DNA from 3 places in the Ralstonia insidiosa genome. Region 1 is predicted to be linked to each of the others. Evidence: predicted binding sites of a transcription regulator. Region 1 holds the regulator's gene; each other region holds the start of a gene.
What was found. Region 1 encodes FliA, which starts transcription of late flagellar genes. Its sites were predicted from a motif close to CTAAAGTTTNNNNNNNNNNNGCCGNTA; they were not measured.
Positions count from the first base shown of each region.

Region 2: fliD (flagellar filament capping protein FliD) is a predicted target of FliA. The motif match lies at 3,751-3,777, and genes of this name have one in related genera.
Region 3: flgM (flagellar biosynthesis anti-sigma factor FlgM) is a predicted target of FliA. The motif match lies at 4,134-4,160, and genes of this name have one in related genera.

Region 1 covers NZ_VZPV01000002.1:219,205-229,459, reverse strand. The annotation lists gene F7R11_RS17775 (YitT family protein) at 1-531, opposite strand, end outside; gene flhA (flagellar biosynthesis protein FlhA) at 1,044-3,152, shown strand; gene flhF (flagellar biosynthesis GTPase FlhF) at 3,149-5,005, shown strand; gene F7R11_RS17760 (MinD/ParA family ATP-binding protein) at 5,020-5,814, shown strand; gene F7R11_RS17755 (RNA polymerase sigma factor FliA) at 5,823-6,584, shown strand; gene F7R11_RS17750 (MBL fold metallo-hydrolase) at 6,620-7,702, opposite strand; gene F7R11_RS17745 (hypothetical protein) at 8,090-8,752, shown strand; gene F7R11_RS17740 (nucleobase:cation symporter-2 family protein) at 8,901-10,255, shown strand, end outside.
Region 2 covers NZ_VZPV01000002.1:946,190-956,444, forward strand. The annotation lists gene F7R11_RS21115 (putative bifunctional diguanylate cyclase/phosphodiesterase) at 1-1,611, shown strand, start outside; gene F7R11_RS21120 (LuxR C-terminal-related transcriptional regulator) at 1,745-2,380, opposite strand; gene F7R11_RS21125 (flagellin N-terminal helical domain-containing protein) at 2,785-3,606, shown strand; gene fliD (flagellar filament capping protein FliD) at 3,822-5,867, shown strand; gene fliS (flagellar export chaperone FliS) at 5,920-6,348, shown strand; gene F7R11_RS21140 (flagellar protein FliT) at 6,410-6,766, shown strand; gene F7R11_RS21145 (glycosyltransferase family 2 protein) at 6,791-7,876, opposite strand; gene F7R11_RS21150 (MarR family winged helix-turn-helix transcriptional regulator) at 7,937-8,380, opposite strand; gene fliE (flagellar hook-basal body complex protein FliE) at 8,584-8,913, opposite strand; gene F7R11_RS21160 (glycosyltransferase family 2 protein) at 8,926-10,155, opposite strand; gene F7R11_RS21165 (cephalosporin hydroxylase family protein) at 10,185-10,255, opposite strand, start outside.
Region 3 covers NZ_VZPV01000002.1:919,756-930,010, reverse strand. The annotation lists gene flgE (flagellar hook protein FlgE) at 1-683, opposite strand, end outside; gene F7R11_RS21015 (flagellar hook assembly protein FlgD) at 734-1,399, opposite strand; gene flgC (flagellar basal body rod protein FlgC) at 1,437-1,844, opposite strand; gene flgB (flagellar basal body rod protein FlgB) at 2,043-2,498, opposite strand; gene flgA (flagellar basal body P-ring formation chaperone FlgA) at 3,184-4,074, shown strand; gene flgM (flagellar biosynthesis anti-sigma factor FlgM) at 4,197-4,526, shown strand; gene F7R11_RS20990 (flagella synthesis protein FlgN) at 4,645-5,106, shown strand; gene F7R11_RS20985 (LuxR C-terminal-related transcriptional regulator) at 5,557-6,270, shown strand; gene F7R11_RS20980 (porin) at 6,385-7,449, opposite strand; gene F7R11_RS20975 (GntR family transcriptional regulator) at 7,702-8,430, opposite strand; gene F7R11_RS20970 (H-NS histone family protein) at 8,515-8,805, opposite strand; partial or broken gene F7R11_RS20965 (putative bifunctional diguanylate cyclase/phosphodiesterase) at 9,741-10,255, shown strand, end outside.

The DNA of each region.
Region 1 (10,255 bases):
CAGAATCAACGAATCGATGGCCACCTGCACGATCCCCGCATTGATCCCATGCGCGCGTTGGAGCCAGAGCGTCAGAACGCCCGTGCCGCCAACGCCAGAGCCATGCCGGGCGAGCGCCAACACCCCCATGCCGTTGAGCGTTCCGCCCACCAGTGCTGCAAACAGCGGGCTCTCAAAATCGATGTGCAAGGCCTGCCGCGTCAACGCGAGCAGGAGGGTGATGCCACAACTGGCCAGCGTCGACTTGATGGCAAAACGCGGGCCCATCACGAAATAGGCAAACACGAAAAACGGCACGTTGACCAACGTGAAAATGGTGCCGACCGACAACGGCGCGACATACGACACGAGCAGCGCGATACCGGCAATGCCACCGGTCACGAGTCCGGCCGCGCTGAGCAACACCACCCCCGTCACGATAAACATCATGCCGACGGCCATGCCATAGATGTCCTCAAGCATCGTGTGTCCGGCTGCATGGGGGCTGCTTGCCGCAACGGTGCTGCTTGCGTGATGAAGCTGATGGTCCATGGCGCCGCTCATCGCATGAACGGCCAGTGCGGCAAACAATCGTGTATGTCCAGTAATGCAGATGTGGGGCGCTTCATTGAACGTTGCCTATGATCGGGTTGGTGCATCCACGCACCGGCCAATGCACCGCCTTTGTGCGGCGTGCGTGGATCCGGGTCTGGTGGGCGGGCGTTTCAGGATGATTTGCAAGTCCCATACCCAGTGCCCCTGGCCGCATGGAACACTGCCAGGCCGCTGCTGCAGTGCGAGTGGTATCGCAGGGGGGGCGGTTCAGGGTCAGGATTGGCACAGCCCATTTGGGTACGCGATTCTGCATGGAAGTCTGCTGCGGCGCACGCCGCACCCTGCTAGGCGGCAGTAAGGGGCATAAGCGCACCCCCCGATGGGAGGGTATTTCAAAGAAAAGCCGCCTTTTGGGCGGCTTTCTCGCTTCTTCGATTTGGTGTCTCCCCCGGCAAGATGGCACCCATCGAAAAGCCCCCCGCCGCCCCGACGTTGGCACCCCCGTCCAGATGAACGCCGCACTGCTCCGAGTCTCCAGCTTCCTGCGCCAGGGCGACTATCGCTCCGCCGCCGGCCCGGTGCTGATCATCCTGATCCTGGCGATGATGGTGCTGCCGCTGCCGCCGTTCATCCTGGACTTGCTGTTCACGTTCAACATCGCGCTGTCGATCATGGTGCTGCTGATCAGCATGCACACGCTGCGGCCGCTGGATTTCTCGTCGTTCCCCAGCATCCTGCTGATCACCACGCTGATGCGGCTGTCGCTCAATGTGGCCTCCACCCGCGTGGTGCTGATGGAAGGCCACACCGGCCCCGACGCCGCCGGCAAGGTGATCGAGGCGTTCGGCCACTTCCTGGTGGGCGGCAACTACACCGTCGGCATCGTGCTGTTCGTCATCCTGGTGATCATCAACTTCATGGTGATCAGCAAGGGCGCGGGCCGGATCGCCGAGGTCAGCGCGCGCTTCACGCTCGATGCCATGCCCGGCAAGCAGATGGCGATTGACGCCGACCTGAACGCCGGCCTGATCCGTGAAGACGAAGCCCGCAAGCGCCGCACGACCATCGCCCAGGAAGCCGAATTCTTCGGCTCCATGGACGGTGCCAGCAAGTTCGTGCGTGGCGACTCGGTGGCGGGTATCGCCATTCTGCTGATCAACATCATCGGCGGCCTGGCCGTGGGCGTGCTCCAGCACAACATGGACATCGGCCACGCCGCCACCAACTACACGCTGCTGACCATTGGCGACGGCCTGGTTGCGCAGATTCCCGCGCTGGTGATCTCCACCGCGGCGGGCATCATGGTCAGCCGCGTGTCCACCGACAAGGACGTCGGCCAGCAACTGTCGAGCGAGCTGTTTGCCATGCCGATGGTGCTGATGACCACCGCCGGCGTGATCGGCCTGCTGGGCCTGGTGCCGGGCATGCCGCACATCCCGTTCATCCTGTTTGGCGGCGGCCTGGGTTATCTGGGCTGGTACCTGAAGAAGCGCCGCGAGATTCCCGAGCCGGAACCGGTGCTGCAGGCCATTGCCCCGGTCGATACACCGGAAGCGAGCTGGGACGACGTGTCGTGGGTCGACGTGCTGGGTCTGGAGATCGGCTACCGCCTGATCCCGCTGGTCGACAAGAGCCAGGACGGCGAGCTGCTGCGCCGCATCAAGGGCATCCGCAAGAAATTCACACAGGACATGGGCTTTCTGGCGCCGGTTGTGCACATTCGCGACAACCTGGAGCTGGGCCCGTCGTCGTACCGCATCACGCTCAAGGGCGTGGAAATCGGCCAGGGCGAGGTGCAGCAGGGCAAGTTCCTGGCCATCAACCCGGGCGGTCAGGACGGGCATGGCGAACGCTTGGGCACGCAGCTGCCGGGCACCCCCACCGTGGACCCGACCTTCGGCCTGCCGGCCATGTGGATCACCGCCGATGTGCGCGATCGCGCGCAGGCCGAGGGCTATACCGTTGTCGATTGCAGCACGGTCATCGCCACGCACGTCAATCAGTTGATTTACACCCATAGCACCGAGCTTCTCGGCCGTTTGGAAGTGCAGCAGTTGCTCGATCATTTGGCCAAGGAAGCACCGAAGCTGGTCGAAGACGTTGTGCCCAAGCTGTTGCCCGTCGCGACCGTGCAGAAGGTGCTGCAGAACCTGCTGGACGAAGGCCTGCACATCCGCGACATCCGCACCATCGTCGAGACGCTGGCGGAGCACGGAGGCAGGACGCAAGACCCCGCCGAACTCACCGCCGCCGTGCGGATCGCGCTGGGCCGGGCAATCGCCCAGCACCTGTTTCCGGCCAAGAACGAAATGCAGGTCGTTACGCTCGACCCGAATCTGGAGAACATCTTGCTGCAAAGCATCGTTGGCGCACATGCCGGCTCAGCCGGCCCGATCGAACCGCAACTGGCTGATTCGCTCATGCAAGCGGCCGCGGATTCGTCACGTCAATACGAACAGATGGGCCAGACGGGCGTCCTGCTCGTACCGCCCGCGCTGCGCCCCATGCTGGCCCGCTTGTTCAAGCGTGCCGCACCCAGCCTGCGCGTGCTGTCACACGCTGAAATTCCAGATCACCGAACGATTAAGGTTGTCGCCATGCTTGGAGGCCGCGCATGAAAATGCATCGATTCACCGGACTGACGTCGCGCGACGTGTTGCGTAAAGTGCGCGACCAGTTGGGCGACGACGCGCTGATCCTCTCGAACCGCGCCGTGCCGGGCGGCATCGAGGTCATCGCCGCCTCCGATACGCACCTGGATGCGCTGGTCGATACGCACTCGACCGCGCCGAAGGCCGCACAACGCCGCCCGAGCATGCCGGCTCCGATTCCGGAGCCCGCACCGGTGGCCGAGGCAGCAGCTCAGGCACCCACCGAGCCGCAAGTGCAAGCTGTGGCCCAGGCCGAAACGTCGGCCGCACCGAATGCACTGGCCCGTCTGCGCAACCGCTTTACCGCTGCGCGCCGCGCTGCCGTACAAGCCCCAGTGCAAGAAGACGCGCTGGCTGAGCCGGCCGCCGGCCGCAAGCTGCAAGCCCGCGTGGATGACGACGTGGAGCTCGGCGCATCGGAAACGCTGCTGGGTGTGGACCCGCTGGTGGCCTCCACCCGCATGCTGGCAGGCCTGTCGCTGGATCGCGCCAATGAAGATGCCGCCCAGACGCTGGCCAGCACGGCCCAGTTCATCGCCCGCCGCACCGTGGTGCCGGAAGACGAACCCGTCGAGCCGATCAAGCGCACGGCCGCTCGCCGTGAATCGCAGCGTGAGCAGGATGACCAGCCGACCACGCTGCGCTCGTTTGCCGAGCGCGTGGAAGCCCAGGCACGCGCTACGCGCGCTGCCGAGCAGCAGATTGGCCGCCCGCAACCGCAAGTTGAGAGCGTCAACCCGGCCGACATCTTCGTCCGCATGGAGGATTCGATGGCCAAACCGGACGCCCCGCGCGAAGACGTGAGCCTGCAGCGCTCGGCCATCAAGGCCGACATCAAGGCGGAAACCGACGCCATGACCCGCCGCATGGTGGGCGAGATCGAAACGCTCAAGAGCACGTTGACCGACGCCATGTCGAGCCTGGCCTCGCTGGGCGTGAAGCTGGGCGATCCGGTGCGCACGCGCCTGTTCCAGACCATGCTGAACGCGGGTTTCTCGGCGCAGCTCACGCGCTACGTGCTCGAGAACATGCCGCAGCACGACACGTATGAGGGTGCGCTGGACTTCGTGCAACGCGCCATTGAAAAGAACCTGACCACCGTGTCGGATGAAAACAGCCTGCTCGACCAGGGCGGCGTGTTTGCCCTGATGGGCCCGACGGGTGTGGGCAAGACCACCACCACCGCCAAGCTGGCTGCGCGCTTCGTGCTGCGCCACGGTGCCTCGCGCGTGGCACTGCTGTCGACCGACAGCTACCGGATCGGTGGCCACGAACAGCTGCGCATCTACGGCAAGATCCTGGGCGTCTCGGTGCATGCCGTGAAAGACGCGCAAGACCTGAGCCTGGCGCTCAATGATCTGCGTGAGAAACACGTCGTGCTGATCGACACCATCGGCATGAGCCAGCGCGATCGCGCGGTGTCTGAACAGATGGCGATGCTGCACGCTGTGGGCCCGTCGATCAAACGCCTGCTGCTGCTGAACGCTGCAAGCAACGGCAAGACGCTCGACGAAGTGGTGAGCGCCTACCGCGATGCCAACCTGGCCGGCTGCATTCTGACCAAGATCGACGAGGCTGCATCGGTGGGCCACGCCATGGACGTGATGATCCGCCGCCGCCTGCCGCTGCACTACGTGTCGTACGGCCAGCGTGTGCCGGAGGACATTGCAGTACCGAACAAGAAGCTGCTGATCCACCGCAGCTTCCGTGCAAGTGCCGAGCAATCGTCGTTCGCGCTGGATTCAGATGAATCGCTGCTGGTGGCGCAAGGCGCCGCACGCAGCCGCGAACCGGGCCTGGCCGCTTTCGATTTCGCCTGAACAAGGGGGCGAGCATGACCACACCTTTCGCCAAGGATCAAGCCGCCGGGCTGCGCCGCATGCTCGGTCAGGCAGCCAGCCGCCGCGTGCTGGTGATCGGCGAGCAAGAGCAGGTGGATGACTTTGTCGACAACCTGCGCATTGCGCTGTCCGCCATGGGCCGCGACGCCGCCGTGGTGAGCGCGCAGACCATGCTGGCTGTGGCGGGCATGCTCGAACAGTACGACGACAAGGCGGACGTGACGCTGGTGGCCGCGCATTTCGGTACCCGCGCGCTCGCCACCGTGGCCGAGGCTTGCGATGACGTGCTGCTGACCTTCACCGACGGTCCGGAAGGCATCAAGAGCGCGTACACGCTGCTCAAGAAAACCGCTGTGCTGCAAGGTAGCGGCGCCGGCATCCGCACCGTGGTGTGCGGTGCGCATTCGGTGGACTCCGCCGTGCGCGTGTTCGGCAACCTGGCCAACACGGTGGGGCAGTATCTGAACACCCGGATCGACTTTGCCGGTTATCTGCCGGAAGACCGGCACGTAGAACTGGCGCTCTCGCTCGGCAAGCCCGTGGCGAGCGCGTTTCCCGCATCGCCTTCGGCCATGGCCTTCCGCCAGCTTGCCGAAGAGATGCTGAGCTGGGCCAGCGCCGAGGCCCAGGCCGCTGATGTCGCTGGTAGCACGGCGGCGTCGCGGGTGACGGTATCGGCGCAAGAACCGACTCAGGCTGCGCCGGATGCGGCGGCCCATGAGGCGGCACAAACAACGTCGATCCTGACGCCCCGCGCGACCGCGCGCGCGGCCGAGATGGTTTATTGAGGCGCACCATGAACGAAGCGCCAAAGGCAGGCATGGATATGTACACCGCAACCGGTCGCAAGACCAAGTCCGACGAGATGGCGACGTATGCACCGCTGGTACGCCGCATTGCCAACCAGATGATGGTGAAGCTGCCGGCCAGCGTCGAACTCGACGATCTGATCCAGGCCGGCATGATGGGTTTGCTCGATGCGCTGTCGCGCTATGAAGAAACGCAGGGCGTGCAGTTCGAGTTCTACGCGGCCCAGCGTATTCGCGGCGCAATCCTGGACGAGCTGCGTGGCTCCGATTGGCTGCCGCGCGGCCTGCGCCGCAGCGCCCGCACGATCGAGCAGGCGATCCAGAAGCTGCAGCAGCAAAAGGGCCGTGCGCCCACGGAAACGGAAATTGCCGCTGCGCTGAACATGTCGCTGGCCGACTACCAGAAGCAACTGGTCGACCTGCAGGGCAGCCAGCTGCTGTACTACGAAGATTTCGACCGCGAAGACGCCGACGCCTTCATCGAGAACCGCGCTGCCGAGAACGATTTGACGCCGCTGGACCAGTTGCTGGACCACGACTTGCGCGAATCGGTGGTGGCCGCCATCGAGGGGTTGCCCGAGCGCGAGAAGCTCATGATGAGCCTGTACTACGAACAGGATCTGAACCTGCGTGAGATCGGCGCCGTGATGGGCGTGTCGGAATCGCGCGTGTGCCAGATCCACAGCCAGGCCATCGCACGCATCCGCGCTCGTCTGCGTGATCGCGCATGGCTGCCGACGCCGACCTGATGCCGGCGTAGTTCCGAGCTTTCCCTGCCAAAGTCTTATTGCGCGGCCAGCGAGTCATCTCGCGGCCGCGCGTTTTCTTTGGGTAATGCGGTGACAAGGCGTTGGGCCGCTGCATCCCATACGCGCGTCTCGCCATGCTTGAAGAGGGCGAAGCGTTCTGCGGGCACGTCGGCAACCTTCAATGCGTTGGCCAGATCGGCGATGGGCTGGTCCAGCGGTTCGTCCGTCAGCGCGAACGTGCCCCAGTGGATGCCCACCGCCTGCCGCGCACCGATGTCCTGCATGACCTGCACCGCCTCGGTCGGGTCGATGTGCTGGGCCTTCATGAACCAGCGTGGCTCGTACGCGCCCACGGCAATCGCGGCCACATCAAAGTGGCCGAAGCGCGTGCCGATGTCGCGCGTGTCTTGCGAATACCCCAGATCACCCGAGAACCAGAAGCGCAGGCGCGGATGCAGCAGTGCCCAACTGCCCCACAGCGTCTGGTTGCGGTCGTACAGGCCGCGTGCGGACCAATGCTGTACGGCGCAGAAATGCGCGGTGAAGGGGCCGAAGTGTGCTTCATCGTCCCAGTCGAAGGCGCGCACGTTGGGCTTGTCACCTGATAGGCGCGTGCCGCGCACGTTGCGCGCAAACCAGTGGTCGATACCCAGCGGCACGAAAAACATCGGTGCGCCGCCCGGCTGATGCATCAGCGCACGCACGCTGGCACGGTCCAGATGGTCGTAGTGGTTGTGCGAGATCAGCACCAGGTCGATATGCGGCAACTGCTTGAGCGACAGCCCCGGCGGCTGGTGGCGGCGCGGGCCGGCAAACGGCAGCGGCGAAGCGCGCTTGGAGAACACCGGGTCTGTCAGCACGTTGAGCCCATCAATCTGCAGCAGCAGTGTTTCATGGCCGATCCAGGTGAGCTGCGGCACGTCAGGCGGCTGGTGTACCGCGCTCAGGTTGGGGGCAATGCAGGCGAGGTCCAGTGTGGGCGGTTTGGGGAGCCCTGACTTGCGGCGCTCGCGTTGCCATTTCCAGAAATCCCCGCCGGGGCGCGGATGCGGGTAGCGGTTGCGGAAGCCATCCGGCGTGTGGTGAGGCTTGGCCGGATCATAGTGAGGGTTCTTCATGGCATCGCTGGGGATGGACGAGTCCCGCAGTTGAGGGAGCCCGTTTGAATATCAAGGAATATGAAGTTGTGTTGCTTCTTGAACTTTGGGTGAGCCACTGCCTAGGCTGAATCCGCCTCGCTGAGGCGCGCTGCGCAGCACATTCCGCTACGGAGTCGCGGCAGTTCAACCTTCCTCAAGGACCACAATGGATTCATCTCATCGCTTGGCTGGGCAAACCGATGTTACGGATGCGCACGATGCGCATAAAAAAAGGGGACCGCCAACAATTTGACAGGTTGTCAGAAACCGGCGGCGAGCGGGCAGGCTGTTCTTCTGCCCGACGCCCGGGTTGTCACGTTTGCCACAGAGTCATTGCCTGCCCATCGTAGTGCGCCGCCCCGCTTCATGCTGGGCAACGGGGCGCGGCAGGTCAGCGGCAGCGCTGCTCGGCTGGCGCAACTGCCTTCGGGTGCCATCATCGGCATCAACGACTACCAGCTGATTGGCGACACCGCCGAGCTGGCGGATCTCCATCACCACCGCGGTTACATGCACGGGCGCTGGACGCGCGGCACCGTGCGCATGGGCGCGCAAACGTTAGCGGTGGGCGGCAACGCCGGGGACTATCACTACGCCGTGATCGATCAGGCCGACCTGACCCTGCGCCAGCAGACGGCGCTCGGGTGTCGCGGCGTGTTTACAACGCCCACCGTGGTTGGCGGATGCGGGCCCGTAGGCTGCGTGAGCGGCACGTTGGACATGGTTTGGCAGGGCGGCACCCTGCGTCTGATCGGCAGCCTGGAAGTGCAAGCCAGCGGGCTGCGCGCGACGCTGCTGATCCGGCACTACCAGCCCGATATTGGCACCACCTGCCACGGTGGTAGCCCGTTTGGGCGCGGCACCTACGATCTCACGCCCGTGGTGGCCGACAACGGCATGCTGCGATGCGCCATCCTGTACCGCCAGCGATTCGACTCCGGCGTGACTTACCAAGGTGTGGCGATGTTCGAAGCGCACTCGCATTTCGGAACGCAAAATATGTACACAAAAAACGATAGCAATTGTTGACATAAGCCGGAGCGCGCTCCAAGATGCCGGCAAATGTGCGACATCACGTCGCGCAAATGTCGGCAGACGGGGCCCGTGCCCGGTCCGCTCGATGCACACCAGGCACGCTCCCGGCACGTACACGGGAGTGGCCCCAGGAGACAAGACAATGCGCCAATCCCCCGGCCTTCCCTCGCCGTCGTCCTCGACCTGCGTCGATCCTGTTAACGAACGCCTGCCGCTGCCGCGCCTGTTTGCACTCGGCTTGCAGCACCTGCTGGTGATGTATGCCGGTGCGATTGCGGTGCCGCTGATTGTCGGCAATGCGCTTGGCCTGTCGAAGAGCGATCTTTCGTATCTCGTCAATTGCGACCTGTTTGCGGCCGGTATCGGCACGCTCATCCAGTCGCTCGGCTTCCTGATCTTCGGGATTCGGCTGCCGGTGATGATGGGGGTGACGTTTGCCGCCGTGGCACCGATGATCGCCATCGGCGTGGAACCCGGCATGGGGCTGCCCGGCATCTTTGGGGCATCCATCGTCTCGGGTGTGTTCGGCATTGCCATTGCCCCGCTGATGGGTCGGCTGCTGGGCCTGTTCCCGCGTGTGGTGACGGGCACGGTCATCATGCTGATCGGTTTTTCGCTGCTGAGCGTGGGCATCAACTGGGCCGCCGGTGGCCAGCAGATGATTCCGCAGGTGGTGGACGGTGTGAAGCACATGGTGCCGAACCCGGCCTTTGGCGATCCGTTTGGCCTGGCCATCGCTGCGCTGGTGCTGGTGACGATCTTGCTGCTGACCAAGTTCGGTAACGCGCTGCTGTGCAATATCGCTGTGCTGCTGGGCATCGTGGCGGGCACGCTGGTGGCCGCCGCTTTCGGCAAGGTGTCGCTGGCCGATGTTAGCGCCGCGCCGCTGATGACGCTGGTGACGCCGTTCCACTTCGGCATGCCCAAGTTCGAACTGTCGGCCATCATCTCGATGTGCATCGTGATCGTGATCACGCTGGTGGAATCGACCGGCATGTTCCTCGCGCTGTCGCACGTGGTGGGCAAGCCCATCTCGCGCAACGAGCTGACCAACGGCCTGCGCGCCGACGGTCTGGCGACGGTGGTGGCCGGCGTGTTCAACACGTTCCCGCATACGTCGTTCTCGCAGAACATCGGGCTGGTGTCGATCACGGGTGTGCGTTCGCGCTACGTGGCGGCAGCGGGCGGTGTGCTGCTGATCGTGCTGGGGCTGTTTCCGAAGCTGTCGTACGTGGTGGCATCCGTGCCGCAGTACGTGCTGGGTGGCGCGGGGCTGGTGATGTTCGGCATGGTGGCCGCGGCCGGTATCCGCATGCTGGGCATGGTGGATTTCCAGAACCAGCGCCATAACCTGCTGATCATCGCCGTGTCGGTGGGCTTTGGCATGGTGCCGACGCTGGCGCCGACCTTCTTCCACCACTTCCCGGAATGGACGCACCCGATTACCCACAGCGGCATCGTCCTGGGCACGCTGGTGGCAGTGGTGCTCAACGCGTG
Region 2 (10,255 bases), 730 kb from region 1:
GTCGTGTTGTCAGCCGTGGACGAGTTTGAGACCACCATCCACGACGCCGACTGGCCCGACCGTGACGTGATGGCCGAGGGCCTGCCGCAGTTGAACCAGATCTTTGGGCTGCACTGCCAGGACGGCCGCACCGTTTGGGTGTCGAGCAACTGGACGCCGCTGTACACCGAGGGCGGCCATTCGATGACCGCCGTGCCCGCGGCCGGGTCCAATGCGGGCACGCCGCCGTACTCCGTGCTGGTGTCGCTGGTCGACATCACGCAGATCCGCGAAGCGCAGCAGCGTATCCGGCATCTGGCCACGCACGATACGCTCACCGGCCTGCTGAACCGCTCCGCGCTGGAAGACCGACTGGAGCATGCGCTGGCCATCGCGCGCCGCAACCGTACGCGCGTGTCGGTCATGTTCCTGGATCTCGACCGTTTCAAGAACGTCAACGACACGCTGGGCCACCAGTTTGGCGACATGCTGCTGCGCGAAGTGGCCGCCCGCCTGCAAGCCTGCGCGCGTGAGGCCGATACCGTGGCCCGCCTGGGCGGCGACGAATTTGTCGTCATGCTCGAATCGCTCGATGCCCTGGGTACGCGCCGGGTCGCCGAGCGCATTCTCTCGGCCATCAGCGCGCCGTTCCATATCGACGGGCAGGAGCTGTTCCTGGGGGTGTCGATCGGCATTGCCGTGGCACCCCACGACGGCGACGACCCCAACACCCTGCTGCGCAAGGCCGACGCGGCCATGTACCTGGCCAAGGAGCGCGGCCGCAACAACTTCCAGACCTTCACCAGCGATCTGGACGACCGCGTTTCGCGCCGTTTCCGCATTGAATCGGGCCTGCGCCGCGCCAGCGACCGCAACGAGTTCTACGCCGATTACCAGCCGCGCGTGGACGTGAAGAGCGGCCGCATCGTCAGCGTCGAGGCGCTCATCCGCTGGAACTCGGCAGATTTCGGCCGCATGATGCCCGGCCAGTTCATTCAAGACGCGGAAGAGACCGGCCTGATCGTCGAGATCGACCGCTGGATCCTGCGCGCCGCTTGCGATCAGCTTGCGCGCTGGCGCCGCATCGGGCTGCCGCAACTGCGCATGTCGATCAACCTGTCAGGGCAAGCATTCAGTTCGGGGCAGCTCAGTGCCATGGTGCGTGGGGCGCTGTCCACCAGCGGCTTGCCAGGGGACGCGGTTGAGTTGGAGATGACCGAGGGCATCCTGATCCGCGATGATCCGTCGCTACATGCGCTGCTGACCGAGCTGCGCGCGATGGGGGTGTCGCTGGCGCTGGACGATTTCGGCACTGGATACTCATCGCTTTCGTATCTGCACCGCTTCCCGATCGACACGCTCAAGATCGACCGCTCGTTCGTGCAGGACTTGCCGCACGTGGCCGAGCGCGCCGCCATCACGCGGGCCATCATCATGATGGCGCAAGCGATGGGCATGAAGACCGTGGCTGAAGGTGTGGAGACCACCGGGCAGCTCGAATTCCTGCGCGAAATTGGCTGCGATGAGTATCAGGGCTACCTGCTTACACGGCCGCTGGAGCCATCTGCCGTGCAGGATCTGGTGCGCGAGAACGTGCGTCGCTATGGGTTGCGCGAGCCACGTCTCCTGTGATTTCGAGTCTTTTCAGGGTGTCCTGAAAAGCGTAGCGAGCCGCCCGAGGTTGACACGAGAAGCGCAGCCGTACACGCGTACGGCGAGCATCGCAGGGTCAAGATCGGACGGCGCAGTAGCTTTGCGGGACGCCCTATAGCTGCAACCCGTTGCTGACCACGTACATGGTCACCTCGGCGTTGTTGCGCAGCCTCATCTTCGTGAGCACCCGCCCCCGATACACGCTGACCGTCTTGGCGCTGATCTGCAGCGCCTCGGCAATCTCACTCAGTGTGCGGCCGGAGCCAAGCATGCGCAGGGTCTGGAATTCCCGGTCGGACAGGATGTCGTGGCGGGGCTTGTCCCAGTCGACGTTCAGATTGTCGGCCAGCACTTCCACCAGGTCGGACGGCAGGTATTTCTTACCCTTGGAGATGGCGTTGACGGCCGCCAGCAACTGCGGCTGGGTGGCGTCCATCGGCAGATAACCGGATGCGCCGGCCTTGAGTGCGCGCACGGCCAGCAGCGCCTCGGGGTGGCGGCCCAGCGCCAGCACGGCCAGGCGCGCATGCTGCTGGCGGACGGCCTTGATGGTCAGGAATTCGTCACCGGTGGCAGATTCCACCGAGAACAGCATGACGTCCCACTCGCGTTCGGCAAGCAGGTCTTGGTTGGCGTTGTGCAGGTCGGGTACGGCCTCGATCTGCCGGGCCAGGCGTGAATCCTTGAGGATCTGGCGCAAGCCTGCACGGGCAATATCGTGCGGTTCGACAATCAGAACGTTGAGCATGGTGGGCGTTGCGGTCAAACGGGCTCGACTTGAGCTCTTCTAACCGCCGGCAGGTTTTGGGCTGGTCCGGCGGGCCTGCAACTCCCCATCTGTGCGATGGCGCTCTCTATATAGGGATGCGGGCGCCTCTGAACTGGTCGATCGAGTATAGCCGAGCACGTATCTGCCAAGAAGACGGCCCGGCGCCTCTTTTGGTGGGGGGCGGAAGTAGGGGGTGCCGCCGGAGCCAAACCGCCGCTCGCGCACAAATTTGTCAAGTTGCCCCTAAACTTTCTGCCGGGGCCACCGATAACCTGAGTACAACGCAGACCTGATCCCCTTCAAGTTGCAGGTCACGTTGCCCGGCCTAGCCGGAACGAGCAATCAAACGGGCAACAACGCCATCGGGAAACTTAGGAGCCGTCATGTCCCTCAGCCTTAATACCAACATCTCGTCCCTGCAAACGCAGCAAGCTCTGTCGCAATCGCAGAACGCTCTGCAAACGTCGCTGCAACGCCTGTCGACCGGCCTGCGCGTGAACAGCGCCAAGGACGATGCCGCTGCTTACGCTGTGGCCTCCAGCCTGACCACCACGCTGAACGCCCAAACCCAGGGTATCCAGAACGCCAACAACGCACAGTCGTATCTGCAAACGGCCGACTCGTACCTGGGCCAGGTTGAAAACAACCTGCAGCGTATGAACCAGCTGGCAGTGGAAGCCAACAACGGCGGTCTGTCGACCACCGACCAGGCCAACCTGGACAAGGAATACCAACAGCTGGCCACGGCCAACAAGAACATCGAAACCAACGCCAACTACAACGGCGCCAAACTGTTCGATGGTTCGGTGACCTCGACGGCGTTCCAGTACGGCCAAAGCTCGACCACGGACGTTGCTACGGTTACCAACGCCAACCTGTCGTCCTTCGGTACGCTGACCGGTACGAGCGTGACCAGCGCTGCCAACGCCACGGCAGCCCAAGCTGCCATTGCCACCGACCTGACCAACCTGAAGGCAGCTCGCGCAAGCCTGGGTGCACAACAAAGCGGTCTGAGCTCGACCATCAACACGCTGACCTCGTCGAACACCGCGCTGTCGGCTGCCAAGTCGACCATGATCGATACGGACTACGCGTCGGAAACGTCGAACATGACCCGCCAGAACATCCTGCAGCAAGCGGGTACGGCCATGCTGGCGCAAGCCAACTCGGCACCGAACAGCATTCTGAACCTGCTGAAGGGCTAATAGCAGGCTGATGCTGGCCCGGCCTGTCTGGTACAGGCGGCTGGGCGCAGGAGTCGGTAAAGGCCGGCGCTCTTCGGGGCGCCGGCCTTTTCTTTTGTTGATCGATACCCCCCTTTATCAGGGGCGGCGTATGGGCGCCATGCCCTAAAGAAGTGGCAGGCACTGCCGTTGAGAAGAGAGACTTCCGCCGACGCAGACGTTCACCAGATTCGATCATGGCGACCACCACGACCTCTTCCACCACCAGCAACTACGTACCGCCGATCTCGATTCCCGGTATCGGGACGAGCATCGACGTCAACTCGCTGGTCACCAGCCTGATGAGCGTGGAAAGCCAGCCGCTGACTCAGTTGCAGACCCAGCAGAGCTCGTACCAGACGCAGCTCTCGGCCGTGGGTACGCTCAAGAGTTCGCTGTCGACCTTCCAGACTGCACTGTCGAACCTGACCAGCCTGTCGAACTACAGCGCCATGAAGGCGAGCGGCTACGACGCATCGGTGCTGAGCGCGTCGGTTTCCGGTTCGGCGCCGGCCAGCTCGTACGCTGTGAATGTGACGCAGCTTGCGCAGTCGCAAGTGCTGGCCGCCCAAGGGCAGACGTCCACTACGGCAGCCATTGGCAGCGGGTCGTCCACCACGATTTCGTTCTCGTTCGGCTCCGTGTCGGGCGGCAGCCTTTCCAACGGCAAGTACACCGGCGCCACGTTCACACAGAACGGCAGCCTGCCGGGCGGTTCGATCACGATCAACTCGTCCAGCAACACGCTGGCCGGCATTCGTGATGCCATCAACTCGGCCAACCTGGGCGTCTCGGCCAGCATCGTGGATGATGGCAGCGGCAACCCGTACCGCCTGGTGCTGACCTCCACGGCGGGTGGCTCCAACTCGGAGATGAAGATTTCCGTGTCGGGCGACTCGACGCTGCAATCGCTGCTCTCGCAAGATCCGGCCGGCACGCAGAACCTGAACGAGGTGACCACGGGCCAGAACGCCCTGGCCACGGTCAACGGTATTGCGGTGCAAAGCCCGACCAACACGTTGTCCAACGTGGTGGATGGCACGTCGTTCACGCTGGCCAAGACGGGCAGCACCACCGTGACGGTGGCCAACGACCCGACCGCCACCACCACCGCCGTCACCAATTTCGTGAATGGCTACAACGCGCTGCGCACGCAACTGAACACGCTCACCAATATCGACACCAGCAACAAGGCCAACAACGGTCCGCTGGCTGGCGATGTGAGCACCAAGACGCTCATCAACCAGATTACCGACGTGCTGGGCCAGGCCGTCGGCAATGGCAACTACCAGTCGCTGGGCAGCGTTGGTGTGACGATGAATTCGGACGGCACGCTGGCGATCAACAACAGCACGCTGTCGGCCGCCATTGCCGCATCGCCCAGCCAGGTCGCCGGCCTGTTTGCGGGCACCGGCACGGCCACGGATTCGCTGGTCAACGTACCAACCTTCTCGAGCACCACGCAGTCGGGCAGCTATGCCGTCAGCGTCTCGCAACTGGCCAAGCAGGGCTCGATTACGGGTTCGGCCGCTGCCAATACGACCATCACGGCGGGCAGCAACGACACGCTGGCGTTCAACATCAGCGGTATCGCCGTCAACGTGACCATACCGGCGGGCAGCTACAGCGCTGCGGGCCTGGCCGCACAGGTCCAGAGCCAGATCAACGCATCGTCGAGCCTGCAGAACGCCAAGATCACCGCATCGGTGTCGGCCAATGCTGGTGGCGTGCTGAGCATTGCCGACAGCCAGTTCGGTTCGATCTCGTCAGTGTCGGTATCGGGCAATGGCGCTGCGTCGCTGCTGGGTGGCAGCCCCACTGCAGTGGTTGGCCAGGACGTGCAGGGCACCATCAACGGGGTGGCGGCCACGGGTTCGGGCCAGAACCTGTATGGCGCGACCGGCACGGCCGTCGATGGCCTGACCGTGCAGGTGACCGGCGGTGCGCTGGGCAACCGCGGCACGGTGACAGTGCAGCGTGGCTATGCCGCACAGCTCAACACCGTCATGACCAACCTGCTGTCGACCAACGGCATGGTGCAGAACGAGACGGACTCGATCAACAGTTCGCTCACCTCGCTCGCCAGCCAGATCAGCAACATGCAACTGCAGTTGAGCAACAAGCAGGCCCTGTACTACACGCAGTTCAACGCGTTGTCTGCGGCGGTGGCCAGCATGACGAATACCAGTACCTACCTGACCACGCAGCTCGCGGCGATTGCGAACCAGACCAAGAGCAACTAAGTCCGGATTGAAGCAACACCCATAACAAGATCACACAGCGAGGACCTTTCTCATGTACGCAGCACGCCGCGCCATCGGTGCCTACGCGCAAGTCGGTATCGAGACGTCTGTGGTTGACGCTAACCCGCACCGGCTGATCGCCATGCTGTTCGATGGTGCACGCGCCGCTGTCAAGCTGGCTGCCGCCTCCATCGAGCGCGGCGACCTGCCCACCAAGCTGCGTGCCTTTGACAAGGCCATCTCGATCATCGGCCAGGGCCTGCAGGCCAGTCTCGACCACCAGCGTGGTGGCGAAATCGCTGCGCAGCTCAATAGTCTGTACGACTACATGCTGCGCCGTCTGCTGGTGGCCAACGGCACCAATGACCTGACGGTGCTTGCCGAGGTTGACGGTCTGTTGGCGTCGTTGCAGGAAGCCTGGCTTGCTATTGGCCAGCCGGGTGCTGCTGCGTCCAGCAACCACCTGAGTGTTGTGAGCTGACGCGGCTGGCCGCGCAGCAAAGCGATTTTTACGAATTGAATTCGGCCCAACTGGAGCCAACATGCACCGCAACATCCCGATCAAGGACAGCGAAAGTCTGTTCGTCTGCTACGAAGCCATCGCGCGCCTGACTGCCGAGATGGTCAATGCTGCTGAAGTGGGCAACTGGGAGATCGTCAGCACGCTGGAGAGCGAGAGCGCCGCCTATGTGGATGCGCTGCGCCGTTCTGAGCCGCATCCCACGCTGTCACGCGATGACATCGAGCGCAAACGTACGCTGCTCGTGCGCATTCTTGAAGACGACGCTCGCGTACGCGCGATGGTGTATCCGCGCCTGGATCGCCTGCAGAAGCGCATTGACACGGCACGCCGTGCCAACACTGCCAGCAACGCCTACGGCAGCATGGCACGCTACTGATCCGCTATACGGATAGGGTCACTCTCAACCCTCGCGAGGCGCAGGCGCGCCTTGCATCTGCTTTGACAGCGCCAGGTATTGCTCGGATTTGCGGGCAAGCACGTTGGCCTGCATCTGATACACGGTAGCGAGTTGCTGGGCAGCCAGGAAGCTGCCTCGCCCGACAACGCTGCCGTCCATCCCCGCCTGATCGCCAATCTCCAGGCAACGGCAGAATGCCTGCTCCGCCAGCGGCAGCCATTGCGTGTTGGCGTGCTCAGGATGTTTGACCGCCGCATCCACCAACACCAGGCCCAGCGCGAAGCACAGATCCGGAAAATCCGGCCATGCATGGATGCTGGTATCCGCATGGGCCATCGCTTCATCCAGTCGATCCGATTTGCCCAGGCTGTACAGATAGCGCAGCGCAAGGCCGCGCCGGTACGGTGCGTCTTGCGGCGCGAGGGCGAAAGCCCGGGCGTAATAGTCCGTGGCCCGGGCGTAGTCTTCCTGATGCAGCTCGATTTCCTTGCCGAGTTGGAATAGCACGTAAGGATCGTCAGGCCGATGCTTGAGTTCATCGAGCAGGAGTTGCGTATTGCGCTCGCCTTTCTTCTGCATCTTGGCGGCGGTATAGCCATCGTGCCGCAGCACGATGGACAGGCGCTGCGCCGGCAGTGAAGACACCGGTTGTTCATGGATGCGGCCCACATAGCGCACGCCACGCGGCAGCAGGCGGGGGAGCCATGCAATCAACTGGCTGGCGGCGTCGGCCGCATCGGTATCGTTCTTGATGCAAAGGATGCCCAGCACCGGTTTGGCGTTGCTGAGGGCGCGCAGATGTTCACCACCGCTTTCCAGCCATTCATCTGCATCCAGGACGAGGTTCCAGTCCGCATTGGCGGCTTCCAGCGCGGCGTTGCGGGCTGCTGAAAAATCATTCTGCCAAGTCATCTGGCTGACATGCGCGCCGCATGCCTGGGCAATGGCGATGGTGTCGTCAGTGGAGCCGGTATCCAACACCACCATGCGGTCGACAAACGGTTTGGCGCTGAGCAGGCAGCGTTCGATGCAGGTGGCTTCATTGCGCGCGATGACAACCAGCGCGAGCTTGGTGGGAGTGGATTGCACGGTGTGTCGGAAAGATGAAGATTCGGGATGCGGCCTGGTCTGTCGATCAGGTGAGTGTGGCTAGCCGCGGTCATCGGCCGCAGCAAGCGCATTCAGCAGCTTGTGCAGCACTTCGCGCGTGGCGCTGATCTCGTCGGGCTCAAGCGGAATCTTGCACGTGAGCGCTTGCGGCACCTTGGTCGCGCGCTCCTTCAGGGCGCGGCCAGTCTCGGTCAGCTCGATGACAACGCGGCGCTGGTCGTCCTGATCGCGCGTGCGTGTGAGCAAGCCCTGTTCCTCCAGTCGCTTGAGCAACGGTGTGAGCGTGCCCGTATCCAGGTACAGCGTGCGTCCCAGATCGCCTACGGCGCACGGTGTCTGCTGCCAGCAGGCGAGCATCACGAGGTATTGCGGATAGGTCAGATCCAGCTCGTCGAGCAGCGGACGGTACAGACGCGTCAGCAGATGGCCGGCGGCGTACAGAGGAAAACAGAGCTGCTGATCGAGCGCCAGCACGTCGTTCACGGAAGACTCCCGGGGACGGTCCTGGCGCCTGTGCGGCGCGTGCTGCACTGGCCTGAGCAGGCGCGGTGCGCATGACCGTATTCAATGGGGCATCCATATTGCCACGGACGGCATGCGAATAGTCGCGTTGTTGGGGGCCGTGACCGTCAGCGCGCTTGCGGTTGCTCAAACGCAGCCAAAGAACCCGTGCAATTGGAGTGACGTCAGATAGACATGCTCATGATGCTCTGGTACGCCGAGACCAGCTTGTTGCGCACCTGCACGGCGGTCTGCATGTCGATGTTGGCTTTCTGCAGCGAGAGCATCACGTCGTGCAGATCGACGTCGTTGTTGCCCATCTCAAAGCTGCGCGAGATGGACTCGGCCTTTTGTTGCGAGGCATCGACCTTGTCCAGCGACGACTTGAGCACCGAGCCAAAGTCGACACTGGGTTGCGTGGCGCTACCGCTGGCAGTGCTGCCGCCGACCGCGCTGGATGGTGCCAGCACGCTGTTCATCAGCGAGACCACGGAATTGGCGTTGGAGAAATCCATGCTGGGTTCAACTCAGGGAAATTTGGCGAGCGTTTCGAGTTCCGACACGAAGCGGACTTCGCGACCGGCCGGCACCGGAATGTCCATCGGAATCGGGGTCACGACGATGGTGTGCTGCGGAATGGCCGCATCGTCGTCGAGCACCAGGAACTCGGTCCCCGCAAAGTCCTGCGCGTGCGGGAAAATCTGCAGCGGCGCGCGGCGCAGGGTCGCGTACTTGGGCGGTTCGGGCTTGAACGGATCGAGCTTGGTCAGGCATTCAAATGCGGCGTTGACGCGGTACAGGTCATACGATGCAGGCAGATCGGACGCCTCGCCAAGCGCGCGGACGCGGTTAGCGATGTAGTAGTTGTCGATCCAGTGACCGCCTTCATGCGTGCGCAGGCGCAGCGCCACCTTCATGCGTGCCAGGACGAACTGGTTGATGGCGTTCAGCCACTCCGGCCGTTCGCTGGCGGGCACAGTGTGTGAGAACTTGCCGAACAGGTATTCGAGGCCGCCGCGATACCGGTCCCATGCATGTTTGACTTCCTCGCTCCCCGCCTGGGTGCGAGTCTCATCGGCAAAGTAACGCGTGACTGACCGGTAGAACGGCGTCTTGCTGAAGTAGAGCGCGTATGACCCCAGCATTTCCGCCGCGTGCGCGAACGCCCAGAATGCATGCTCGGGCGCGCTGTAGTACAGCTTGTCGATGACTTCGCGGCGCGCCAGGTAGATCTCCGGGAAGATGTGGTGCGACAGGATCAGCGCCAGGAGCTTGGCGTAGTCGCGTTGCTCGATCAGGTAGTCGTCGTCCTGCCGGTAGAAGGGTGTGATGTCCTGCTGGGCGGCCAGGTCGTGGATGAGCCAGGGCGCGAAGATGACACCCACAGCGGGGTTGCGCTCGAAGATGTCGAGATTGTTGTTGATCTCGGCAAGGATCGGCAGGTCGTCGTCGGCATGGTAGAGCACGTACTTGCCCTGCGCGCTGCGGTAGAGCTGGTTCATGTTCTCGGCGGACCCCAGGTTGGATGGGCGCCGGAAATACCGGATGTTCAGCTTGTCCTGATATTCGGCGACCACCTGTTCGGTGGTGTCGCTTGAGCAGTTGTCGCCGATCAGGAGTTCGTAGCTGTGTCGCAACCCGCCAATCTGCGCGGTCAGCTCCTTGAGCAGATTCTCCAGGTAGCGTGCCCGGTTGTAGGTCGGGATGCAGATGCTCAGCGTGATGGCATCAGCCGGCATCGTCTTGGTGGGTTCCATCTCAGGAGCCTATTCGTTGGGTCGGCTGGTCAGGCAACGCGCTTCAGATAGCCGTCCGGTGCGACGGTAATCAGGAGCTTGTGCTGGATGTCGGTGTCGA
Region 3 (10,255 bases), 700 kb from region 1:
CCGCCAGTCGGGTTGTTGCCATCGACCTGCGAGTACACCGCCCATGTACCAGGGCCCGTATTCACGTAGTAGTTGGTCAGCATGTGGGCCGTGCCCGTGCCGTCGTACACCTGTTCCGAAACGGAGTGGTTGAACGTGGCCGAGTTGGTGGCCGAGAACGGCGTGGTGGTCGGCGGCGTGGCGGCAGCGTCAAGGTTCACCCCGAACGCGGTGTTGGTGGTGGCCAGCGGCGCCAGGTCATTGACCGGAATCTTCAGGTTGGTCAGCACGGCGGTGTTGACCTTGCCGGTGTTATCCACACCGTAGCCGGTCAAATTCTGGCCGGTGGCGGAGATGATGTAGCCGTTCTTGTCGGTCTGGAACTGGCCGTTACGCGTGTACGACACCTGGCCGCTGCTCGCGTCCACCATGCGGTAGAAGCCCGTGCCGTTGATGGCGATGTCCAGCGGGTTGCCGGTGTTGGTCACGTTGCCCTGCGTGAACGACTGCGACACCCGGGTCACGCTCACGCCCTGGCCAACCTGATTGTCGGTAGCACCCACCAGCGAACGTGCGTACACGTCGCCAAACTCGGCGGTCGATTTCTTGTAGCCGACGGTGTTGGCATTGGCGACGTTGCTGCCGATCACATCGAGGTTTTGAGAGGCGGCGTCGAGACCGCTCAGGCCTTGCTGGAATCCCATAGTGTTCTCCCGAGAATAGAAATGCGGCGGGCGTGTCTGAGACGGGCCCGTTACTGAATAGAAGCGACGTCAGACAGCTTGGCCGTCCCGCCGGATGCCAGCACCAATTGCATCGTGCCGTTGTTGATGGTCACGCCGGCCACCTTGTCGGTGCCCAGCGCGTTTGCCGTGGTGGTTTGGCCGTTGAGCGTGGCCGCAGTACTGATCGTGTAGTTGCCATCGGCAAGCTGGTTGCCCTTGTCGTCCTTGCCGTTCCAGGTGTAGTTGCCGGAGCCGGCCGTCATCTGGCCCAGATCAACGGTACGCACCGCAACCCCGGCCGCATTCTTGATGGTGACGACCACGTCATCGGCGCCATTAGGCACCGAGATGCCAAAGTTGGCCTTGCCGGACGCCAGCGTGAGGTTGGACGACGGCACCTGCACCGTCCGGCCGATCATCGATGAAGCCTGCGTGGCAGCGTTCTGCGTGAGCATGCTGGACATCGTGGTGTTCAACTGCTGGATCCCGCTGACCGTGTTGATTTGCGCGAGCTGCGTGGTCATCTGCGAGTTGTCCATCGGGTTCAGCGGATCCTGGTTCTTCAACTGCGCCACCAGCATCTGCAGGAACGTGCTCTGCAGATCGGTACCGCTGGTGATCGCCAGGTTGTTGCCGGTGGTCGTGCTCGTGGTACCGGTGGTACCCGTGGTGCTTGTCGTGGAGCTGACGGTCATAGTCGTATCTCGCTTAGGAGGCTTGAGCGGGGGCCGCTTACTGGCCCAGGGTCAGGGCCTTGGCGGCCATCGTCTTGGTGGTGTTGGCGACTTCCACATTGGCCTGGTACGAACGCGAGGCGGAAATCATGTTGACCATTTCTTCGACCGGATCCACGTTCGGCATGGTCACGTAGCCGTCGGCATCGGCCAGCGGGTTGCCCGGCTGGTGCATGCGCTTCATGGGGGTGACGGTGTCTTCCACCACGCGGTCGACCGACACGCCCGTGGCGTAGTCGTCAGCCCCCTGCTCGGGCGAGAACACCACCTGCTTGGCGCGGTAGGCGGTGCCGTTGGGCCCCGTCACGCTCTCGGCGTTGGCCAGGTTGGAGGCCACCACGTTCATGCGCTTGGACTGCGCGGTGAGCGCGCTGCCAGCCACATCCATCACCTTGAATAGCGACATGTTGGTTCCGCTGTCTGAGTACTGTTTGCTGTTGCCGGATCGGTCCGGTGTTGTGTGGGCGCTCTCCGGGCCAGACTGCCTGGCCCGGGGCGCCGCATCACTCCCGCCCCTCTTTCGTCGCACCCGAGACTGCGGCGCGATCGTCCTACCCTGTCTTGCTCTGTTCTGCTCGGTCCTGCTTTGTCTTGCTTTGCCGCGCTAGCTGTTCTGAATGGCCGCCAGCATCGACTTGATCTTCTGCGTCACGATGTTCAGGTCGGCCTCGTAACGTACGGTGTTGTCGGCAAAGCGCATGCGCTCGCCGTCCATGTCGACCGTGTTGCCGTCAATGGAAGGCTGCTGCGACGTGCGGTACTGCACTTCGCCCTGCAGCGACTTGGCCTGCTGAGAGAGCGACGCCTGCATCAGCGTCACATCACCGGCAGGGGCGCCGTCCGCCGTCAGGTGGCCGGACGCCGTGGCCGTCATCGGCAGCGTGTTGCCGCTTTGCTGGCCGACCGCCTTTTGCAGCGCCGACTGGAAATCGAAGTCGCGCGCCTTGTAGTTGGGCGTGTCGGCGTTGGCGATGTTCGAGGCCAGGATCTGGTGCCGCTGCGAACGCAACTGCAACGCCTTCTCCTGAAAACCGAACAACTGATCCAGCTTGTCGACCATGTCTGTCATTCCTCGCGCGTGGCGTCTTGTTGGTGCCTGAACTGGCAACCCCGCCGCCGCGTTTGTTTGGTATTCCGAATTCCGTGGGTTGGAGAAGCAGGCATCGGCAGCCCCTTCAAAACCGCCGATGCCGTCTCCAGAACCGCTGTATTGCTGAGTTGCCGTCATGCAGCCTCAGTGGAGAGGGCCTTGTCTGCGGATCCGGGGGCCGGCCGGGAAACCGACCTTCCGGGGCAGGCCGCGCGGCAAATGGAACGGCACCGCGCAACGCCAGGGACTTCACCACGTTGCAAAGTCTAGGGGCCACCTGGCAAGAGCATTCGTCCGAATAAGGGGGGGATTGGCCGACATTTCCGCATTTGGCCCTCCCGCGCGCGTGGCTACACTTCACCGGACTCTGGAGCGTGTCATGCACTCTTACGGGAGATGCGTTGTTTCCAAAACGCGTGCTGGGTAGGCACGGACGGCTGCCAATGGTTGTTCCATTGGCGGGTGGCCGTAACACCCCCAGCGCGTGTTTTGGAAACAACCCAAAGGGAATCCACCCAAAAGGCCGCATGGCGTCGTTGCGGCCTCCTTGTGTGGAATCACCACACGGCGTCGGCCACGCCTAGCCCTGCGGCCTTTTGGGTGGATTCGCACTCCCGTAAGAGTGCATGACACGCTCCTAGATGGAGGGCTTTCCATGTCCACGCGGTTTGTACGCAGCGCCCACTACCCGACCTTTGCCGTTGTCCGCCGCCGCGGCGCCACGGCAATGCCGTTGGCCGCACGCCGGCGCACGCTGCTGCTGGCCCTGGCGCTGGGCGTCCTGGCAAGCCTCGCCCATCCGATCCTGGCGCACGCGCAAAGCATGATGCGCGTCGGCTACGCGCCGGCAGCCACCAACATGCCGATGCCGGCCCAGGCCGCACAACCCGCCACGACCACCATCCAGGGCCCGAACGCCATCCAGATGCAGATCCAGCAGCAACTGCAGTCGCAGCTGGACATCCTGGGCGGCACCAATGACGCTGGCGCACCGCGCGCCTCAGTGGAAGTCGGCCCGGTCGACCCACGCGTGGCCAACCAGCCGTGTGACCAGATCGACCTGATGCTCCCGGCGGCCAACCGCCTGCGCGGCCGCATTCAAGTTGGTGTGCGCTGCAAATCACCACACGCCTGGGCAGCGTGGGTACCGGCCACCATCCAGATCACGGGGACGTATTACGTGGCGTCGCACCAGCTCTCGCCAGGCAAGACGCTCGACATGAGCGACCTGGAAGCACGCACGGGGGACCTTTCGCTGCTGCCACCGTCAGTCGTACAGCAACCCGCCGACGTGGTCGGGCGTGTATTGGTAACCAGCGTGGCGGCCAACCAGCCGCTGCGCGCCGAAAGCCTGCGCTTGGCCATTGCCGTGCAGGCCGGCCAGACCGTCAAGCTCGTTGCGGAGGGCGGCGGCTTCCAGGTGACCAGCGACGGCCGGGCCATGAACCAGGCAGCTGTGGGCCAGGTGGCGCAGGTGCGCACGGCCAACGGCAACGTCGTTTCCGGCATTGCGCAGTCCGCCGGTGTGGTCGCGATCCAGTTCTGACATCGATTTGATATCAATCGATCACACACACACGGTGATGCGCAACCGATATCCCCCGCTAAAGTTTGGGTCGGGGTTGGCCGATATGGGTGATAGGATGAACGCGCTCTTCGGAGACACCCGTGAAAATCAACCATATCGTCAACAACACGCCGGCCATTGCGCCGACCAAGGACGCAGCGTCCGGGTCGACGCGCGCGACCGGCTCGTCCTCGGTGGCCACGACGGCCACGGGCACCACGCGCCACAGCGACCAGGATTCAACCGTGCCTTCGCTGTCGGTCCATCAAGTTTCGCGCCAAGTGGGCAGCGGCGACTTCAACGCAGCACGCGTCGAGCAGATCCGCAGCGCCATTCAGAATGGCACGCTCAAGATGGACGCCGGCAAGATCGCCGATGCGGCGCTGTCCGACGCGCATTCGCTGCTCTCGGCACAAAGCAAGAAGGTCTGACGGGAGCCTCCCGTCGTCCGTCCCCCATTTCTCATGACGCCGCCAGCCCTTGGCTGATCGCGGCGGGGCGGTGTGCCGGCCGGCGGCTGCCCAAGCTTGCAAGCTAAAGGTCGCCAACATGGACAACACACTGCTGATCCGCACCCTTGCCGACGAGCAGGAACTGCTGCGCGCCGCCACCCAGACACTGGAAGCCGAGGCGCAAGCGTTGCGCGACGGCGACATGGTCGAGCTCGAGCGCATCACCCAGACCAAGCAGAAGCAGCTCACCGCCCTGGGCGAAGCTGACCGCGAGCGCCGCCTCTGGTGGGCGCAGCACGGCGGCGCCGATCCGTACGGGCTGGTCAAATACCTGCGCACCGATGAAACCGCCAGCCGCCTGTTCGACGAGAACCTGGCCCTGGCCCGCACTCTGCGCCAGCGCAATCTGGACAACGGCACCCTGATCGATCTGCGTCTGCGCGCCACGCAAAACGCGCTGTCTGTCCTGCACGCTGCCAACAACGGCGGTGGCACGCCCTACGGCCGCGACGGCAAGCAACCGCTGTCGATGCCGCGCTTCTCGGTCGTCGCCCAATAAACCGCAGGGCCGTCAAAGACGGCCGAACGCCGGTTTACGTTTACGTCAATGGGTTTGAAGTGGGGCTAGCTGCCCCTGCCTGATCCTGCTATCTATAGGGGGTCTGGCACACCGCCAATCGGGGTAAACAAAAAGGTTTACATCCCATTGATGGGTGCAACAAGCATGCTGGGGATTTATTCTGCCGATTTTGGCGGGGTATATCCTCCGCGCCTGGCGACATAAACAAGAAAACCGGAAAGAAATCGCGCCTGAATGGCATGCCAAGGTTTCGGCCCGGCGGCACCACACCTGGTGACTGCTGGTTGAACGGGGAAACATACCGAAACCGCGCGTCATTGCGTTTCTACCAGCCACGCCTGTATCAATTTGGATCTCGCCGGTCCAAATGGGCGACGGCCGGCCATATTCCGGAAATGGGCAAACAACCATAACCAGACAGGCGGCGCAGTGAAATCGATCGTAGTTGAGGCACACCCCTTGGTGCGTGCCGGTGCGACCCACGTTTTACAATCTTTGCCGGCCATTTCCGAAGTCGTCAGCGTCGACCCGGACGAGGCCCTATTTGAAAATCTCGCGGCGCATGCGGACGCCGAACTGGCCCTGATCGGCCTGCCACTGCCGGGCATCGACGATCTTCCGGCGCTCTCCCGGTTGCTGCAACAGCCACATCCACGGCACGTCGCCGTACTGGGTGAAAGCGATTCAGCCGCACATGTGCGCGCGCTGATGCAATTGAATGTCTCTGCATATCTGCTGAAAAGCTATTCAGGCAAATTGATTGCAGCCGCATTGGAATTGGTACTCGCCGGCGGCCGTTATGTACCGGCTTCCATTGTGCTTGCCCGGCCAGATGCGCAAACAGGTGGCGCCAAGGGCAGTGACGACTGCGCATTATTGGGACTCACCCAACGCCAGTACGAAATCCTGGTTCTGCTTTCGCGCGGCCATCCGGTCAAAACCATCAGCCGCATGCTCGGCATCTCTGAGGCCACAGCCAAGGCGCACATCAACGCGCTATATCGTCGCCTGGAAGTCCGCAGCCGTACCGAAGCGGTATTCGTCGCCACCCAGCGTGGCGCCATGCTGCTGAATCAGCCGCAACTCGTAGCTGAGCCTGCCACGTCTTCCTTGGCGCCCGTACGCATCGCGCGTACCGGTTGAACGCCCGACCCCACTCGCCTTCCACAAGCAAAAAACGGCGCCCGGAACCCCGGACGCCGCTGTAAATGCCCACCCGCGCTGTCGACACGCGGGGGTGACAAGGAAAGCGCAGGTTTAGAACTTTGCGCGCATGCCCACGCCGAAAGTATCAGCCGAGCTCAGGTCGGACACCTTGTCGCGGAAGTACGCGGCATACACATCCGTGCGCTTGGACAGCGAATAGTCGTAACCAATGGCCCAGGTGTTTCGCTTCACGTCTGCAGCACCCGAGGTCTTCGTGTAGGCGTACGAAGCCAGCACACTGCCCGGGCCGACCGGAATCGACACGCCCAGTTGGCCGCCGTTGCTCTTCGCATCACCCGTGGCGATCGTGTTCTTGATGTACTGGTACTGACCGTACAGCTTGACCACGCCAAAGTCATACGACGCACCCAGCTGCGTTGCAGTCTGGCGCTGGAAACCTGCCACCAATGCATTCAGGTCGCCCGGGTTGGCATCGAAGCGCACCTGTTGGAAAGCGGCGGTGGCTGCAAAGTTGCCGCGGAAGTACAGGAAGCCCGCGCCAAACTTGTTCTGGCCGTTGTGGCCAGCCTGCTCACCCGCACCGTACATCAGCGTGCCCGTGAGGCCATTGATGTCCGGCGTGCTGTACAGGATCGAGTTGTTCCAGCCCGAATCGCCCACCAGACCCGAGATGCCGGCTGCGCCCGTGCGGCCGTTGCCCAGGTAGGTGTGGAACACCATCGGCGAGAAGGTGTACGAATCGCCGAACGGGTTAAACAGGATCGTCGAAACGAAGTACTGCGGCGTATTGCGGCCGAGCTTGATCGAGCCCCAGGTGTTCGACTGCAGACCGACGAACGAATTACGGGCGAAGAACGTGTCGCCATCAAAACGGCCGCCCTTGCCGGTGTCAGGGCGGAAGAACGCTTCCAGCGTGAAGATGGCCTTCAGACCGTTGCCCAGGTCTTCGCTGCCCTTCATGCCCCAGTACGACGTGGACATGCCGCCCGAGTTGACAACCGCTGCGCGGTCAGACGCGCCCAGGTTCTTGGTCATGCCGGCCCAGGCATCCACCTGGCCGTACAGCGTGACAGACGATTGCGCCTGGGCCGCACCTGCGGTCAGAGCGGCGGCAGCAGCCAGCGCGGCCAGCTTGAAACATCGCTTGAGTTGCATCGTTGATTTCTCCCTCTTCTGGTTCCGTTGTGTTGAATTCGCTTCACAGAGGCAGGTGGCTCGCCTGCCCTGCTGAGATCGCCGCGAGTGAATGCAACAGCCGTGCCAATACGCCGTCAGCATGCTGATGTGTCACGAATGAATACGTTTTCGCGGGAAGGCGCGCAGGCTAGCTTGAATACCCCCACCAGACAAGTCCCAACACAGGGGTGTGTGGCGCCGTTTCTGCACCGTGCTGGCGCAAGTGCAGTCTCAGTCGTTTTGCAGGACGCGAATGTCAACTTCGCGCGTATAGCGCTCGGGGGAGAAATCGCAATACGTGAGGGAAATCGGCACGTCAGCCACGCTGTAGCCGATCCGGCGTACGCGCACCAGTGGCACGCCTGCCGCGACGTCGAGCTGGCTGGCCTGATGCGCGTCAGCCACGCATGCCAGCGGCGCCTCGCGCGAGCGCGCGATGGTCAGGTTGGCCCGCTGGAAGACCTGCACGAACAAGCGGTCTTCAAAATCGCGCGCCTCGAGCATAGCCGCCAGCCGTGACGTCAGCCACGTGCGCAGCAGCATGATGGGCTTGCCCTCGACCTGCGCGCGGCGCTCCACAAATGCCACCTGCGCGCCAACCTCCAGACCGAGCGCGGCCGCCACCGTCTCATCAGCCCGCTCCAATTGGAATGCGCTGACGCTGTAGGCGGCGCCGGGCACGTACTCCAACGCCGCATCGGACTGACCCGGGGCATACAGCACAGGACGATGCGGCCCCACCCGATCGAGTACCACGCTGCGTTGCCCGCGCGAGCGCTTGAGCAACCCACGTGCAGCCAGCTCATTGAGCGTGCGGCGCGCTGTCAGCCGCGATACGCCGTAGCGTTGGGCGACTTCGTTTTCGCTGGGGGCAACGCTGCCGGCCGGCAAGGCGCCATGCAGGATGTCGAGCCGGATGCGATCGGCCAGTTCGAGGTATTTGGGGAGGCGGGGCGTCATGTCGACGTTATAGTCAGGAACGCTCAGGCGCTCCAACAAAAACGGCCCACCGGTCTGGTGGGCCGTCGTACCGAAAGGGGCAAATCAGGCGATCAGGAATTTGTCGCGGTTCTTGCCGATCCAGGCCGGTGCACGGCCACGGCCAGACCACGTTGCGCCCGTCTTCGGATCGCGGTACTTCGCCGGCACGGGTGCCTTGGCACCAGCACGGCGGCCGCGGCGCGGTGCCAGGCCCAGGTCTTCAGCCGTCAGGCCGTATTCGGCAACCGTTTGACGCACTTGCTGGATAACGGCTTCCAGCTCTTTGGCGCGGGCGGTTTCGATCTGCTCTTCCAGCTTGGCCTTTTGTGCAACCAATTCCTTGTATGTCGCCATATGCGCTCCCAATAAATTCTGTTGTGGGTCAGATATTAGTTCAATTGTATTCATAACTGAAATGAAATTTCAACGGTTTTGATCGCGCACCGCGGCTTGCCGCAAGTGCACCAAAAGCGGTCGAATCAAATCAGGCACACCGAATGCTCAAGATTCAACCAGAAAGTCAGATGGATGCATTCCTCTGGTATACGCGATCAGACAAGACTGCAAACCTGCAAGGCACTGCATTTCAGTGCCATCACATTAGCAACTGCCGTTGGGTCCTGCAATTCCCGAGGCCAATTGACGCCAGTACATTGCTGGCGGCTGGCTGTGCCACCGCCTATCAAGCTACGTGGTGACCCGGCATTGGCACCGCATTGCTTCACCACTCTGGAGGGATGTTTGATCGTCGCTAAAACCGCTTCAAAGCGATGACCCCTGCGGACTGATCGTTGGATACACCCACGATGAATCCATCCTTGCCCGTGTTTTACCGTTGGCTTTGCGCTTCGGCATGCCGGTACACCTGCTACTTACAGGCACAATTTTTTTCTTTCCATAATGTTCATCGGCCGCGTGAACACCTGTTTCGTCCTCACAATGCGAATCTGCCTCTTGATGTCAGCGCGCAGATTGGCGTGCACGCCTTGCCGAACCAAACGGCATTTCGCCGACAAGAGAAGCGCTTCAGATGCGGTATTGCAGGCTTGATCGAATCCGTATCGATCGGACCACCCTTTTCAGCGAATGCTGCAAACAACCGAGAACTTCGCAGACAAACCAAGCATGCAGTGTGTTGTATAAATCACAAATCAACGATTTGCGCGACACGCAACTTTTGCGCATCATAAAAGTTGTTGTCCCGCCTCCGCAGGCTGGCTGCTGTTGCGTTGCCCGCGGACACATTGATTGCGTGGTATCTCGGGCAATACCATTGGTTGGAGCGTGGGATGCAAGACGAACTTTCCTACCCGCTGTCGGCACAAAGCCTGCCCGTTCCCCTCTATGTCGTTCTCGAAGGCCGCATCGTGTACGCCAATGCGGCCGGCATCAGCATGGTGCGCGCGCTCGGTCGATCAACTGCTCGGCGAGCCGTTCTCGCGCTTCTTTCAGGATGTGCCCGTCACGCTGAATGCGTACGCAGGCGCCAACGCTGATCCGCAGATGCCCGATACAGCCGCCACAGAGGTGGCTTCTGCTGTTTCTCTGGGCACATCCGAGACACCGGTCAACGTCCGGCTGACTATCACGCCGACACGTTTCGATGGCCTGCCTGCGCAGCAGATCGTGGTACACGGGTTGCCTTTGCCGCTCGACGCGCAGTTGCCTGGCAAGGCGGGCGAGCGCATTCTCAGCGCCGAGGCCATCGGCGCGGCGTTGCCGCACGAACACCTTGATCATCTGCTGTCAACGCTGCCGTCCGCGGCTTCGCTCGGGGAGCGCCTGCACGCAGTATTGCGCGCGC